DNA from 2 places in the Psychrobacillus sp. NPDC096389 genome. Region 1 is predicted to be linked to the other one. Evidence: riboswitches for the same ligand, from Rfam matches in the RefSeq annotation. Region 1 holds a riboswitch; the other holds the start of a gene.

Region 1 (7,974 bases):
TGCAAATAGTTCCCCGTTTTCATCTTGCTCAATTTCTGCAACATGGCGGTAACGAAGACCTTCTTGCTTCGCCTTTTTCACATCCTCAAGTGAAATTTCATCGATTCCTACTACTTTTACATCGTTCCAGTTTGGCTGTTTACCAAAAGCGAGCGCACTTAAAATCATTAATTTACGGAAGGCATCTTGACCAGAGACGTCATTATATGGATCTGCTTCCGCATATCCTAGAAGCTGTGCTTCTTTTAAAGCATCTTCAAACTGGCATTCATCTACACGCATTTGCGTTAAAATATAATTGGACGTTCCGTTTAAAATCCCTTGAATTTTCTTCACTGAATTGACTTGGAGTAAATTTTTCAATGTTTTAATGACAGGAACTCCACCAGCTGTAGTTGCTTCATACCCGACAAATACGCCGCGTGATTTTGCACGCTCTTGTAATGGGATACTATATTTGGAGAACATCACTTTATTTGCCGTAATGACGTGACATCCTTTATCGATTGCTCGACATAAATAGCTATACGCTGGTTCTTCGTTGACAATTGCTTCAAAGACTACTTGAAGCCCTTGAATATTAATAATGTCCTCAAAATCATCTGTTACTAGTACACCAGGCGTTGCTATTCTTTCTTTTGACAGGTTATTGACAAGAATAGCGCTAATTTCGATGTCCAACCCTAACGACTTTTTCAAGTCTTCTCTCTTTTCGTTGACAATATGATAAATCCCTTGGCCGACTGTTCCGAAACCTAAGATTGCTGCTTTTATTTTCGCCATACTTTCTCCTCCAACTAAATCTGCACAATTGAGCGTTTTTGTATTTAAGATTGATTATTTTATATATTGTAGACTATTTGCGCCCAATTAACAACAAAATTCTATCTAGAGAGGACATTTGTTTTTTCCACAAGTACTTTATCTAGAGCATTTTGTAAGTCCTCTACTGCTTCTAACCCAACAGACAAGCGGATTAGATCCTCTGTAACACCTGTTTTCACCAAGTCTTCTGGTGTTAACTGTTGATGCGTTGTAGACGCTGGGTGAATGATTAGTGATTTAGCATCCCCTACGTTTGCTACATGTGACCAAATTTCAATATTATCAATAATGTGGCGACCAGCTTCTTTTCCACCTTTTACGCCGAAGTTTAAGATCGAACCAAATCCATTTTGTAAATACTTTTTCGCTAGTTCATGGGAAGGATGGTCTTCCAATCCTAAGTAGTTCACCCATTCTACGCCTTCATGGTTTACTAAGAATTCGGCAATTTTTTGTGCGTTTTCATTGTGCTTAGGAACTCGAAGATGTAGTGTTTCTAATCCTTGTAAAAACGAAAAGGCAGCTTCTGGACTTAAGGATGGACCAAAATCACGTAAAAGCTGTACACGTAATTTAATCGCGAATGCAACACTTGGTACATCAATTCCATATCGTAAACCATGGTAAGTTACATCTGGATCTGTAAATCCTGGGAATTTATCTGAGTTCCAGTCAAAGTTTCCTCCATCGACCACAATTCCACCGATTGTTGTTCCATGTCCACCAATCCACTTCGTTGCGGAATGGATTACCACATGAGCTCCGTACTTAATTGGGTTCGTTCCGTACGGAGTAGCGAAGGTGTTATCTATTAATAGCGGTACACCTACGTCATTTGCAACCGCTGCTACTTTTTCTATATCCAATATATTTAAACTTGGGTTACCAATTGTTTCTGCGAAGAATCCTTTTGTTTTGTTTGTCACTGCAGCTCGGAAGTTTTCCGGATTTGTAGCGTCAACGAATTTTACCGTAATGCCGTAACGAGGCAATGTATGTGCGAATAAATTAAATGTACCTCCGTATAAATTTTCTGCTGCAATTATTTCGTCCCCCGCTCCCGCAATATTCAAAATGGAGAACGCAATTGCCGCCATACCAGAAGATACCGCAACCGCTGCTGTTCCACCTTCAAGAAGCGCCACTCGTTGCTCGAAAACATCAACAGTCGGATTCATAATACGAGAATAAATATTGCCTGTTTCTTTTAATGCAAAAAGATTTTGTGCATGCTCTGTATCACGAAATACGTAAGAAGTTGTTTTGTGAATAGGTACTGCTCGTGAACCTGTTACTGGATCTGGTTGCTGACCACCGTGCAAAAGAACTGTTTCTTTTTGAAGATTTGTCATTTTGAATTCCTCCTAGAAAATAATTTAGATGGACATATCGGGAAACGGGAGAGGATCTCTAGGACAAACAAAAACCCCTCTTCGATTAAGAAGAGGGGTGCAGTTTCGCATGTTCCTCCTCTTATCTTCCAAATTCGGGTCAACGAATTTGTAGGAATTAGCACCTTTCCGAGTTTAAAACTCAGTGGTTGCCGGGCATCGCAGGGCCTAGTCCCTCCGCCACTCTTGATAAGAGTATTAGATTTAGTTTTCCATCTTGATACACAGTATATGATTTTATGAATCTATCCGTCAAGCATTTTTGTGAAAAATTCTGAAACTTCTTTGTTAGTGGAACGTTAAATGTATTGTAGTTATTGATAGAGAGGTGAGATGATGAGCATTTGGATTTTGATAATTTTAGGAATTGGCTATTTTGTTGGAGCAATGCACGGCTCAAAAGTTGCCCAGGCTTTAAGTGGGGTCAATATTAAAAAAGAAGGGCTTAAAAATTCGGGTGCTTCAAACGCTGCAATAGTTCTTGGAATGAAGTATGGAATTTTGGTTGCTGTAATTGATATTTTAAAAGGTGTTTTCGTTATTATAGGTGTTCGTTTCTTTGTGCAACAATATGGCTCTTTTACTTCCATGGAACAAGATTTATTACTTTATTTAGCTGGAGCCGCTGTTATTTTAGGACATAATTTTCCGATCTACACTGGATTTAAAGGTGGAAAAGGAACAGCTTCGATTATTGGTATTTTATTTGCTATTTATTGGCCAATTGGACTTATTGGACTTTTATTGTTAATCGGTACGACTTTTTTAACAGATTTTTTATTGATTGGTGTGTTTGTATTTTATGCAGTATTTATAGTCGCTTCGATTTGGTTTGCCGAAGGGGTTGCCCCTATTGCAGTCGCAGGTTTTTTATTCGCGATGGCAGTTGTTTTACATATCGAAAATTTTCGTCGCCTAGTCCGTAAAGAAGAACCAAGAATATCCGCGTTCTTGAAGAAAAAGAAACCGTCCGTATGATGAAAATGAAGAAAATGAGGTGGATCGTGCTTATTCCTTTACTAGTAGTTATTTCAGGCGGAGTTGGTATGTGGATGGTCACGAGTAAATGGCTAGATGACGGACTGGAGCCGAAAGCAGATGGTTCCAATGAATACGCAATCGTGCTCGGAGCTAAAGTGAAAAAAGGGAATATCCCTTCACTTTCTTTGCAATATCGGTTGGAAGCTGCACTTGCTTATGCGGTAGAGAACCCTCATGTGAAGCTTGTCGTATCTGGTGGACAAGGACTTGATGAAGATATTGAAGAAGCTATAGTAATGAGAAACTTTCTTATAGAAAACGGAATCACGGAGGATAGAATTATCGTGGAAAACCAGTCAACTTCCACTTACGAAAACTTGTTATTTTCGCAAGAATTATTGCCTGAAAATGTGAAATCGGTGACGATCATTACAAGCGATTACCATCTACATCGTGCAAAAATGCTTGCTAGTAAGCTCGGTTGGAATACGGATGTCGTGGCTGCGGAAACGCCGAAAGTGATAGAAACAAAAGTACGATTGCGTGAGAGGGCTGCGCTTTTGAAGACTTATATTTTTGGAAAATGACTCCGGGCTTCTAGACGGAGTTTTTTGGTCATCTCCGAAACTATTAATTTTAAATTATATAAAGTATCATTGATTTTGAAGGTAAAGACTAAAAATTTTTACTTTTCTTTTTTTACAATTTGAAGTTGACCTCTCTCTTATCAGGTAAAACAAATAATAAGGAGTGATAAGTGTGAAATCACAAATTATCCAATCTTTCGGTGAACCATCTGTATTTCAGTATAAGGAGATTTCAAAACCTGAGCTACAACCTGGACATGTACTTATCCAAGTTAAGGCTACAAGTGTAAATCCCATTGATACGAAAGTCCGATCTGGTGCAGTTCCAGCCGTTGCACCTGAATTTCCAGCAGTCTTACATGGAGATGTGGCAGGTTTGGTATGTGCAGTAGGTGAAGGTGTGACCGAGTTTAAAATTGGTGACGAAGTATTTGGATGCGCGGGTGGATTTAAAGGGACGTCTGGCGGTGCTCTTGCAGAGTTTATGCTGGCAGATGTTGACTTACTTGCTCATAAGCCAAAAAATTTGACGATGGAAGAAGCTGCAGCTTTACCACTAGTCTCTATTACCGCTTGGGAAGCACTATTTAATCGGGCAAAGCTTGTACCCGGACAAGATATCTTAATTCACGGAGCTACCGGAGGAGTAGGGCACATCGCCATTCAACTAGCTAAATGGGCGGGAGCGACAGTCTATACAACTGCCTCTTCGCAGGAGAAGTTAGAAATCGGTACTGACCTTGGCGCGGATGTAACGATTAATTATCGAGAAGAAAGCGTTAGTGACTATGTACAAAAATATACAAACGGGATAGGATTTGACCTCGTCTTTGACACAGTAGGAGGTGAAAACCTTGATCGCTCTTTCGAGGCAGCAGCACTCCATGGAACAGTAGCGGCCATTGCTGCTCGTTCGACTCATGACCTCTCTCCTATGCATTCGAAGGGGCTTTCTCTCCATATTACTTTTATGTTATTGAAAATATTAAACAAAGATATGCATAAACATAATGGTGAAATTTTGAAGAAAGTAGCTAAGGTTGTGGAGGAAGGGAAGCTGCGACCGCTTTTAGATTCCAAAGTTTTTACCTTTGATGAAGTCGCAAAAGCACACGAATATTTGGAGTCAGGTAAGGCAATTGGAAAAATTGTTTTGAAAAATAGTTGGTAATATTATTGTAAACTTGAAAAAAGCTTCCCCTATTCGGAAGCTTTTTTCGTATGGTACCCCTTTTTAGAAATAGCCCCCGTTATTTCAGAGTTATTTTCAGTTAAGAATATAACCTAAAGGTAGCTGTACTATAGGCTATTAAATTTCCTTGTTCGTCGATTACTTTGCCATTTAAAATTGCTGTATGGTCCGAGCGATGTATAAGCTCACCAATTATTTCAGTTGTTCCTTCGAAGACACTATTTACAAACTTCACTTCCATTTGAATGGTCGATGCCGCCTTCACCCCTAATGTTCTAGATGTTATGCCCATTACTATATCTAGACCAGACATGATAACTCCCCCGTGCAGCATGTCCTTCAAATTAGAAATATCGGGCCTTTTTTGAATTTGAATGATCACTTTCCCATACTCCACGCTTACACATTCAAATCCTATGTACTTAAAAAAGTTAGATTGTTCAAACTCATGTATCAAAGAAGAAAAGTTCATCATACAAACCTCCTGAGCACTATTACTGCCATTTTATCATTGTTTGATCGATTTTATCGCATATTCGCTATAAAAGCACAAAAGCGCGCATATGCGTCTCTTGTGCTTTCTATCATACTATTAACTATTTTGATATTGTACTTTTTCTAAATGACGCTCCATTTGACCTAAATGACCTTCTATATGTTTTATAATTAAATGATCGATTAAAAAAGACAGTGGTTTGCCATCAAAGTTTGGGTTATAGCTTGGTGCAGTTTTACTTAAGTCTTCCGCTTTGACTTTACCTAAAGCTTGCTCTGTAAGAGAAATTAGCGATTCAAGGCGTGTAATAGCTTGTTCTTTCGAAACAGAAGTAACATAATTATCTTCCACAGCAGCCAAGCGTCGAACATGCTCGTGGTTACGTCCCCATTTTGCCCCTGGAACGATTAGTAATGCTTCCAAATCGGCTACCCAGAATTCTACTGCTTCGTTGACATGACAAGCAATTTGCATAAGGGACCATTCTTCTTCAGATGGCTTTTTGTATAATAGGGATGTATCTGTTGTTTCTATTAGGCGAACCATTTGTTCAATAATTGATTTGATAATCTTTGAACTTTCTTTCAAATTTTCTAATGTCATAGTAAAATACTCCTTAGTGTCGGTTTTATACCGTTATTTGTGACGCATTACAAATAAGCAAAAGAAGAAGGGAATGAGTGTAATGTCTAGCAATACAACCATCGGCTCTTTAACTTTAGGAATCCAAATTATCGACGCCGTTGCGCAAAGTGATATTCCTTTAAAATTTTCAGATATCCAAGAAATTACAGGTATTTCCAAAAGTAATTTATACAAGTATTTAAATACATTAACGCAAATGGACTTATTATATCGTGATCAGAAACGTGGATATTTTTCATTAGGCTATAAATTTTTAGAATACGGAACAGCTGCATCGCAAAATGCTGATTTTATAGGAAGATTAACCCCATATTTTAAAGAAGTTAGTAAACTGACCAATATGACCACTCTACTAGCAACTTGGATCAATGATGGACCCGTTATTACGAATATTTGGAATACCAACTACGGGTTAAATATTGGTGCACAGATTGGCACAAAACTACCATTATCCTCGGCTTCGGGTAAAATATTTGCGGCTTATGCCAATTCATTGGAAATAACCAATTGGATTGAACAAGAACAACAATCCATTGATCAATTTAACATTGCTAAATTTCAACGTGAGCTAAAGCAAATAAGGATGGAACATTTTACTTATTCCTTTGAGCCGCTTGTACGTCATGTATCGTCGATCGGCTTTCCAATTCTTAACTACAAACATGAGCTCGTCGGTTCTTTTTCTGTCGTCGGTTTTTCTGAAGATGTTCCTAATGCTTTCGATTCAGAAATTATTCAACGTATTATTTCATTGAGTAAAGAAATGTCTGCTATATATGGATATAAAGAGAAAGAGGAATAACTCCTCTTTCTCTTTTTCTATTAAGCTTTTACCTCGTTTTTTCGAACATTGAAGTAATTGTATAAATGATCCGCCACTTCATAATTTGTAGCTTTATGATTACCAAAAATCGTATTACGTAGTAAAACCGTTATGTCATCTTCCGCATGAATAATTTCTCCCCATTTACGTGCAGACGTTTGAACCATTGCACTACGAGGTTGTCTTTCCGCTTGATATTTTTTAAAGGCTTCATTATAAGTAGCTTCGGTTTCCAATGCTTCACCTATAACATAGGCATCTTCTAGTGCCTGTGCACCACCTTGCGCTAAATATTGTAGCATTGGATGGGCTGCATCCCCTAACAATGTCACATTACCTTCTGTCCAGTTTTCAAGAGGCAAACGGTCAAACATTGGCGAACGGAATTGCGTAGAGATAAATTCTAATGCGCGCTCTACTAATGGATGAGCTCCCTTAAAGCGTTGCGTCATTTCTTCTGGTGTACCCCAGTCTCCTTCTGGTTTGTAGTCATACGTTTTAAATACAACCACTTGGTTATACAGTTCCCCACGACGTACAGGATATTGGACTAAATGTAAGTTTGGACCAATCCACATAATTACATCATCCATTGCTACATCACCTTTAGCAGTGATTTCCTCAATCGGAATTGTACCGCGATAGGCAACATATTCAGAACAAATAGGTTCATCATTTGAAAATAATTTACGAACCTTTGATTTTAAACCATCTGCACCAATAATTGCTTCGGCACTATATGTTTCCCCTTTTTGGTTTGTAACGGTAGCTTGCCCATTAGCTTGTTCAACGGTTTGAATAATTTCGTCATTCATAAATTTAATACGACCATTTTTTTGACATGCTTCAAATAGTACACGATGCAAATCTGAACGATGAAGTACTACATATGGTTGTTTGAAATGTTCTTGGAAACCTTCTGTTAAATCTAAAACAGCTAATTCTTTCGCTGTATAAACATCTTTTAAAACAAGACGTTTTGGAAATACAGAAACTTTTGCAATCTGTTCTTTTACACCTAGTTGATCTAAAAC
Region 2 (7,974 bases), on a different contig from region 1:
AAAGATTGTTTAACTTATGCCGGTCAGACAATTCTTTTACATCCAATAACGTTTCTCCTAAAGAGTGACTTCTAGTATGTTGCTCCTGCTGAAAGGAAGTACCAAGCATTGCTTCAATAATATCCTCTGCAGTTGCATTTGCAGTTTGAAAAACGTCCACTAACGTCCCATCTCGCATGACAGTAATCTTGTCACTAATCTCAAACACTTCGGGAAGTCGATGGGAAATAAATATACAACCGACTCCTTGCGCTTTCAGTTGATCAATCACGGAAAAAAGTTTAGCTGATTCATGAAGTGATAAAGGAGCAGTTGGTTCATCGAAAATAATTATTTTAGCTGAACTAACAAGTGCCCTTGCGATTAATACTAATTGTTTTTCAGCTAAAGTCAGTTTATGGGCAGGTTGTTGTACGGAGATATTCTCCGCCTGTAATTGTTTTAGTGCAATGCTTGCCTCTTTGTTTAGTTTCGAAGTCGATATAAACAAGTTGTTATAGGTCGCAATAGTATCAAGCATAATATTTTCAGCAACCGATAACTCGGGTACAATTGCTGTGTCTACTTCCTGATAAACGCAGTAAATTCCCTGTTCTTTTGCCGCTTTTGGGGAACGTAGATGAACGCTCTTACCGTCTAACACTATTTCTCCTTCATCTTGCTCATACACCCCTGATAATATTTTCATCAGCGTACTTTTTCCTGCGCCATTTACACCTAACAATGCATGTACTTCCCCTTTTTCCAGGTGAAACATTGCATTCTCTAGTGCTGTCACATTTCCAAATGACTTACGTATCGAATTCATCGAAAGAAAAGGATTTGTCACAAACATGCTCCTTTCTTAAAAAGAAGCTGCCCTTGATTAGGACAGCTGCTAGTAGTTGAGTTTATTGATTTTCCAACTCTTTTAATGCATCTGTATATCCTTGTTCACTCGCACCCCAGCCTTCGATAAACTCGTGTAAACCATTCGTCGTCACAGTTTCTTTTGGAAGTTTAGATGCATCGACAAACACTGGATCTAGTACAACATTAGCTTCTGGATTTTCACCATTAATCTTTTGATATAGGTAACGTACTTGAATACGTCCAATATCCATTGGATCGACTGCAGCAGAAGCTACCCAAGGACTATTTTCTTTTTGAATCATTTGTAGATCTTCATCGCTCATATCAATGCTATACACTTTAATATCTGTTCTACCTGCTTGTTCAATTGCTCGAACGGCACCTTTTGCAAACTCATCCCAAGCTGCCCAAACAGCAGTAATATCTCCTTCGTTCGGGTACTGTTTTAAAATGGCTTCCATTTGTGCTTGTGTATCTAATGCTGTATTTTGTGTTGCCGCTCCAAATGTTGCAATTTCCTTTATTCCTGGGTTTTCTGATAAAAACTGCTCGTAAGCAACTTGTCTTCTTTCCATCGGTGCAAAACCTGCAACCCAAATTTTCACGATATTTGCTTCACCATTTGCGTCTTCTAATAGTTTCTGTAATGTCATCTCAGCCATCTTTTGATCGCCTTGCTCTAAAACAGTAATCCCTTCTACGTCCACACCTGCGTCAAATGCTACTACTGGAATTCCTTTGTCGACAGCATTTTGAACACCTTGGTTTAATGCTTCTTTTGTACCGTGATCTATTAAAATTCCATCCATTCCTTGGTTAACTGCTGCATCTAAATTCGATGCCATTTTCGCTAAGTCACCTTCAGAGTTAAATACGGTAACAGTTCCTCCAAAGTTCTCTACTTGTTCCTTTACACCTTCAATATATTGGGCTGAAAAAGTTCCAAGGTTTTGTTGTAATATAAGTGCAATTTTCTTACCCGCTAATGGATTTTCTGATTGTTTTTCTGAACTTGGCGCAGATGTATCTTCTTTGGCATTACTTTTTGGCTGACATCCCGCCAATACAATGCCAACTATTAGTAATACTGATATTAACCAACCTATTTTCGTTTTCATCATTCTTCTCCTTCATTTGTACCAAGTAATGCTACAATGTTTTCATTATATTTTGGATAAATAATTCCTTTTTCTGTAATAATCGCCGTGATTAAATGTGCAGGTGTCACATCAAAGGCAGGATTAAACACTTTCGTATTATCCGGTGCTATTTGTTTACCAGCAATATGTGTTATTTCTTCTGGTGGACGTTCTTCTATTTGTATTGTCTTACCACTCTCAATAGTTAGATCAAAAGTCGAAGAAGGTGCCGCCACATAAAATGGAATTTGATATGCGGCTGCCAATAATGCCAAGTTAAGTGTCCCAATTTTATTGGCCGTATCACCATTTGCAGCAATTCTGTCTGCTCCAACAATTATTGCTTCAATCCCTTTTGCACCTATCGTATGTGCAGCCATGCTATCCGTAATAAGAGTGACATCTACTCCTGATTGCTGAAGCTCCCATACAGTGAGTCGTGCCCCTTGAAATACAGGTCTCGTTTCACAAGCAAAGACTTGAAACTGCCTCCCTTTTTCAGCTCCTAAATGGAAAGGTGCTAAGGCAGTTCCATATTTCGCAGTTGCAATTGTGCCTGCATTACAAATAGTCATGACTTTTGTATAATCTTCAAGTAAAGACAAAGCAAATTCACCAATTGCACGACAAGATGCCTCATCTTCCTCGTATATATTATCCGCTTCTTCTAACAACTGCTTCTTCGCTTCTTGCACAGTTTCCGCATGCTCGACTGCAACTCGTAATCGCTCTAAAGCCCACACTAAATTGACGGCTGTTGGTCTAGATTCAGCCAAATATAGCGTATCTTTGTTTAGTAATTGATGGAAGTCTTCCAAAGAATTTGTTTCGTAATACTGTGCCGCTGCTGCTAGTCCGTAGGAAGCAGTAATACCAATTGCCGGAGCTCCTCGTACTTTTAATGTGATGATGGCATCATACACATCTTCAAGCGTTTCAAGTGTTATATATTCCACTTCAAGTGGTAGTTTCTGCTGATTTAGTATTTCGAGTCGATTGTTGTTCCATTTGATTGATAAGGGGATACTCATTTTTGCAACTCCTCGAGTAATTGGATTACTGATTGAATTGAACTAATTTCTTTACGCTTTAAGATGAATAATTCTCCTATCTGTAAAGCTTGTTTCTTCGCTGAAATTCTTTCTGCATCATCTAAAATTCCATCCAAATCTTTTACATGTGCTAAACCGATTGTACGTCTGATTAATTCACAACCAGCAAAGCCAAGTGTATCTTGGAAAACTTTATCCAATACATACGCTTCAAATCCTTCAGTATCTTTATAAGATTCAACCGCTTCTTTTTTCCAAAGTTCCGAAAATTTACTCGAAAATACTTCCCATGTCTTTTCAATATGCTGATGGATTACAACTCGGCTCTCTCCTTCTCTTGTAATCGTTTGAAAGATCAAGTTAGCTAGAAATAGTCCAACATCAAAGCCAATTGGTCCGTAAAAGGCGAATTCTGGATCAATTACTTTTGTTTCTGTTTCACTCGCAAAAATACTACCTGTATGCAAATCTCCGTGCAGTAATGCTTCCGTTTCTGTTAAAAAGCTTTTCTTCAATTTGGCAACTTCCAATTTTAAAAGCTCATTACTCCAAATGGCTTCTACATCTACTCGTAACGCAGGTTCAAAGTCATTTGTTTCATAATCAAAAAATGGATCCGTAAAAATTAGATCTTCTGTAATTTTACATAGCTCAGGATTGGAAAACTCTGAAACTAGTTTCTTTTTTTCAAAAGGATGTAATGCAAAATCGGACGTATGGAATAGGGTTTGTGCAAGATATTCCCCAATATCTGTTGCTAATTTTGGATAGGATTCCAGGCGGATCAATCCTTCTCTTGCAATGGTCAAATGAGATAAGTCTTCCATCACTGTAATCGCCAAATCTTCATCAATTACATATACTTCAGGTACTAGCCCTGTCGCAAATTCCCCGTGTTTTTTTAGCGCATTCGCTTCAATTTGTGCACGCTTTAATGTTAGTGGCCAACTCTCACCGACTACCTTTGCATATGGCAATGCTTGTTTTACAATAATTCCTTTTCCACTTTTAGTATCTCGAATGCGAAATACATAATTTAAATTACCATCACCAATTTCGCTACATTCTAATTCCAATCCATTTGAAAATAGACCTTGTTCTTTGATGTATACTATTGCCTGCTCTTCTGTTAAAGACTCGTATTGTTTCTTCGTTGCAATTGTCATTTTTCTCTACCTTTCTTTACAAAATAAAAAACCTCTTTCCAATGAAAGAGGCGTAGAATAAGAGTTTTCTCGCCTCTTATCTTTCAGAAAGTTCCCTTTCTGATGGAATTAGCACCGTGCCTTAAGAGAATGTTATCTCGGCGCAAAAAGCGCCCCGTCTCACAACGGTATTACGGTCGGTTGCTGGGCTTCATCGGGCCATTACCCTCAGCCTGCTCTTGATAAGAGTGCTATTATTTTTAACGTAATGTTATTTGATTAGAATCCTAGCACATTCGAAAAAGGAATGTCAACAGACTTTTTTAATTTTATAAAAACTCTAAATTTTGTGTTGACATTATTTCAATTGCATGAAATAATCATTATTAATTTGACAATAAACTGAAATCTTAATTAAATATATTTTCTTATTTAGAGCAGGTGGAGGGACGAGCCCTATGATACCCGGCAACCGGTCCAACGAATGGATACGGTGCTAATTCTTGCAGTCAATTGACTGAGAAATAAGAAGTCGTTAAACCTTTAACCTCTTCTTATTTGAAGAGGTTTTTTTATCTTTATTCAACAAAGGAGATTAATAACATGAGTGGAGTAACTTCTGTTTATCAATTGTACGGAAATCCAGGATCATTCGAAAAAAAGGCAGAGGGCATTGCTTTAGGTTTAACGATTGGGTCCTGGACAGATTTACCTTTACTTGAACAGCAACAATTAAAACAGCATAAAGGGAATGTTGTATCTATTACGGAGTTTGAAAATGTACAACATCCATCTAAACCAGAACAAATTAGAGCAGAGATAAAAATAGAGTATCCTAGTGCTAACTTTTCCGCTGATTTGCCTGCCATCTTAACAACTGTTTTCGGTAAATTATCATTAGACGGTGAAATAAAGCTATTAGACTTAGAGTTTTCTCCAGAGCTTTTAGCAAAGTTTCCTGGACCTAGATTTGGTATTGAACATATAAGAAACTTGTTAAATGTACATAATCGGCCACTCATTATGAGCATATTCAAAGGAGTCATAGGACGGGATATCGATTATTTAGCAGAACAACTTCGACATCAGGCTCTTGGAGGAGTTGATCTTGTAAAAGACGATGAAATTCTTTTTGACAATCCGCTCACTCCTTTTGAAAAGCGAATTACAACCGCCCAGGAAGTATTACGCCAAGTGTATGAAGAAACTGGACATCGTACGCTTTATGCAGTGAATTTATCTGGACGGACAACACAGTTACGCGAAAAAGCAAAAATAGCGAAAGAACTTGGAGCAGATGCTTTATTATTTAATGTCCATGCATACGGGTTGGACGTGCTCCAAGAACTTGTAGAAGATGATGACATTCAACTGCCATTTATGGCTCATCCAGCCTATAGTGGAGCGTTCACTTCTTCCCCGTTTTACGGTGTTGCAACAGCTCTTTTACTAGGCAAATTAACTCGCTATGCTGGGGCAGATTTTTCATTATTCCCTTCTCCTTATGGTAGTGTTGCGCTTGAGAAAAAAGCAGCTCTTTCTTTAGGAGAAGAACTAACAAAAGCTAGTAGCGTAAAACGAACTTTCCCAGTTCCTTCTGCAGGTATACATCCAAGTTTAGTACCTCTATTAATGCAAGACTACGGAATTGATAGCATTATTAATGCTGGGGGCGGGGTACATGGACACCCTGCTGGTGCGATTGGTGGAGGACTTGCCTTTAAACAAGCTGTGGAAGCCGTGCTTGCTGGAATATCGCTTACGGAAGCGGCAAAGCAGCATGCTGAACTCAAGTCAGCAATCGAATTATGGGGGTAAATACTATGAAGAAACTAGTTATCTTTTGCGATTTTGATGGCACTATTACAACGCAAGATAATATCATCTCGATTATGAAAAAATTTGCACCTCCAGAATATTTGCCGATTAAAGAGAATATTTTGGGGCAAAAGCAATCGATACGTGAAGGTGTATCGGATATGTTTGCACTCCTTCCTGTTTCATTGAAAGAGCAAATTAACTCTTATTTGCTTGAGCAAGCGCAAATTCGTGAAGGTTTTGCAGAATTTGTTTCTTATACAAAAGTAAACAATATTCCACTTTATATCGTGAGTGGTGGAATCGATTTTTTCGTGCAGCCGATGCTTGAACCATTCGGACCATTTTCCGATATTTATTGCAATGAATCGGACTTTTCGGGAGACTCGATACGGATTAACTTTCCACATGGATGTGATGAGCAATGTACGAACCAAGGTTGTGGTTGCTGTAAGCCATCTATTATTCGTAAGCTTCAAGGCAGTGATACGTTAAGTGTTGTTATTGGAGATTCTATTACAGATTTAGAGGCTGCAAAATTAGCGGACATTGTCATCGCACGGGATTTCCTCATTGAGAAATGCGAAGAACTCAATATTCCGTACGAACCTTTTGAAAGTTTCCATGATGTCATGCACATATTAGATGCAAAGTTAGGTGTAGAAGTATGACAACACTAGAAAGAAAATGGGATGAGTTAGCAGACATAAAAGACGAACTAGCTAAACGAGACTGGTTCATGGGGACGAGTGGAAATTTAGCAATAAAAGTGAGCGATCAACCACTACAATTTTTAGTGACAGCTAGTGGAAAAGATAAGAAGAAGCGAACAAAGGAAGACTTTTTACTTGTAAATGGTTTCGGAAATACAGTGGAAGAGACCGATTTAAAACCTTCTGCCGAAACATTACTACACTGTGCCATATACGGCAAGACATCTGCTGGCTGTAGTCTTCATATTCATACAGTCGCGAACAATGTTATTTCAGAAATATACGGTGATGATGGGAAAATTGACTTTCAAGGTCAAGAACTTATTAAAGCGTTTGATTTATGGGACGAGGATGCATTGCTGTCCATCCCGATCATCCCAAATTATGCACATATTCCAAGCCTGGCGGAAGAATTTACTTCTCATATACATGCCGATAAAGGAGCCGTATTAATCCGAAATCACGGGATTACCGTTTGGGGCAAGGACGGTTTCGAAGCAAAAAAACTACTAGAAGCTTGTGAGTTTTTATTTCAGTATCAATTAGCATTACTTCAGATAAAATCAAAATAAGAGAGGGAGATTGAAATGGCTATTATTAAAATTCAAGGAACAAATGAAACAATTGAAGCACAAAACGAGGTGGCAGCATTTTTAGAAAGCCAAGAAGTTGTGTATGAACATTGGGATATTGAAAAGTTACCAGTGCATCTTCGTGAGAAATTTGATCTTAGCGATACAGAAAAAGAGGAAATTTTACAAGCTTTTCAAGTAGAAATTGATGATATCTCTAAACGACGCGGCTACCAAGCATCCGATATAATTTCATTATCCCATTCTAACCCTAATTTAGATGAGCTATTGAAAAACTTCGAACGCAAACATATTCATACGGACGATGAAGTTCGTTATATCGTAAGTGGTCACGGGGTGTTTATCATCCAAGGAAAAGATGAGCGTTTCTTTGAAGTACATTTAACTCCTGGAGACTTAATTTCTGTACCTGAGAATATCACACATTATTTCACGCTTGCAGAAGATCGCAAAGTAGTTGCAGTTCGCATTTTCGTGACAACAGAAGGCTGGGTACCAGTATACCAAGACGAAGTTGCGCAAAGTTAATTAAGAACAAGAAAAGACCTATTTCAATCTTTTCCTTGGACTAAGGACATACATTTTTTTAGAGAGGTAGATCATGACTGATGTCACGACCAACCTCTCTTTTCTCCGTAATCTAATTGCATTTGTCTTTCCAT

The links. A riboswitch is a leader RNA that binds a small molecule or an ion and turns the genes downstream of it on or off. The one in region 1 is predicted to bind S-adenosylmethionine.
Region 2: another riboswitch for S-adenosylmethionine. It lies ahead of mtnK (S-methyl-5-thioribose kinase); the one in region 1 lies ahead of ACIQ38_RS15545 (O-acetylhomoserine aminocarboxypropyltransferase/cysteine synthase family protein).

The regions. Positions count from the first base shown of each region.
Region 1 covers NZ_JBIWFB010000006.1:121,749-129,722, reverse strand. Annotated here, with positions in the region: gene ACIQ38_RS15550 (homoserine dehydrogenase) at 1-783, opposite strand, end outside; gene ACIQ38_RS15545 (O-acetylhomoserine aminocarboxypropyltransferase/cysteine synthase family protein) at 885-2,177, opposite strand; SAM riboswitch class I at 2,296-2,412, opposite strand; gene ACIQ38_RS15540 (glycerol-3-phosphate acyltransferase) at 2,553-3,194, shown strand; gene ACIQ38_RS15535 (YdcF family protein) at 3,191-3,784, shown strand; gene ACIQ38_RS15530 (zinc-dependent alcohol dehydrogenase family protein) at 3,957-4,955, shown strand; gene ACIQ38_RS15525 (PaaI family thioesterase) at 5,056-5,448, opposite strand; gene ACIQ38_RS15520 (DinB family protein) at 5,569-6,075, opposite strand; gene ACIQ38_RS15515 (IclR family transcriptional regulator) at 6,158-6,919, shown strand; gene ACIQ38_RS15510 (FAD-dependent monooxygenase) at 6,940-7,974, opposite strand, start outside.
Region 2 covers NZ_JBIWFB010000007.1:73,529-81,502, reverse strand. Annotated here, with positions in the region: gene ACIQ38_RS16560 (sugar ABC transporter ATP-binding protein) at 1-829, opposite strand, end outside; gene ACIQ38_RS16555 (sugar ABC transporter substrate-binding protein) at 891-1,970, opposite strand; gene mtnA (S-methyl-5-thioribose-1-phosphate isomerase) at 1,970-3,022, opposite strand; gene mtnK (S-methyl-5-thioribose kinase) at 3,019-4,209, opposite strand; SAM riboswitch class I at 4,283-4,437, opposite strand; SAM riboswitch class I at 4,614-4,719, shown strand; gene ACIQ38_RS16540 (2,3-diketo-5-methylthiopentyl-1-phosphate enolase) at 4,792-6,006, shown strand; gene ACIQ38_RS16535 (2-hydroxy-3-keto-5-methylthiopentenyl-1-phosphate phosphatase) at 6,012-6,677, shown strand; gene ACIQ38_RS16530 (methylthioribulose 1-phosphate dehydratase) at 6,674-7,291, shown strand; gene ACIQ38_RS16525 (1,2-dihydroxy-3-keto-5-methylthiopentene dioxygenase) at 7,307-7,840, shown strand.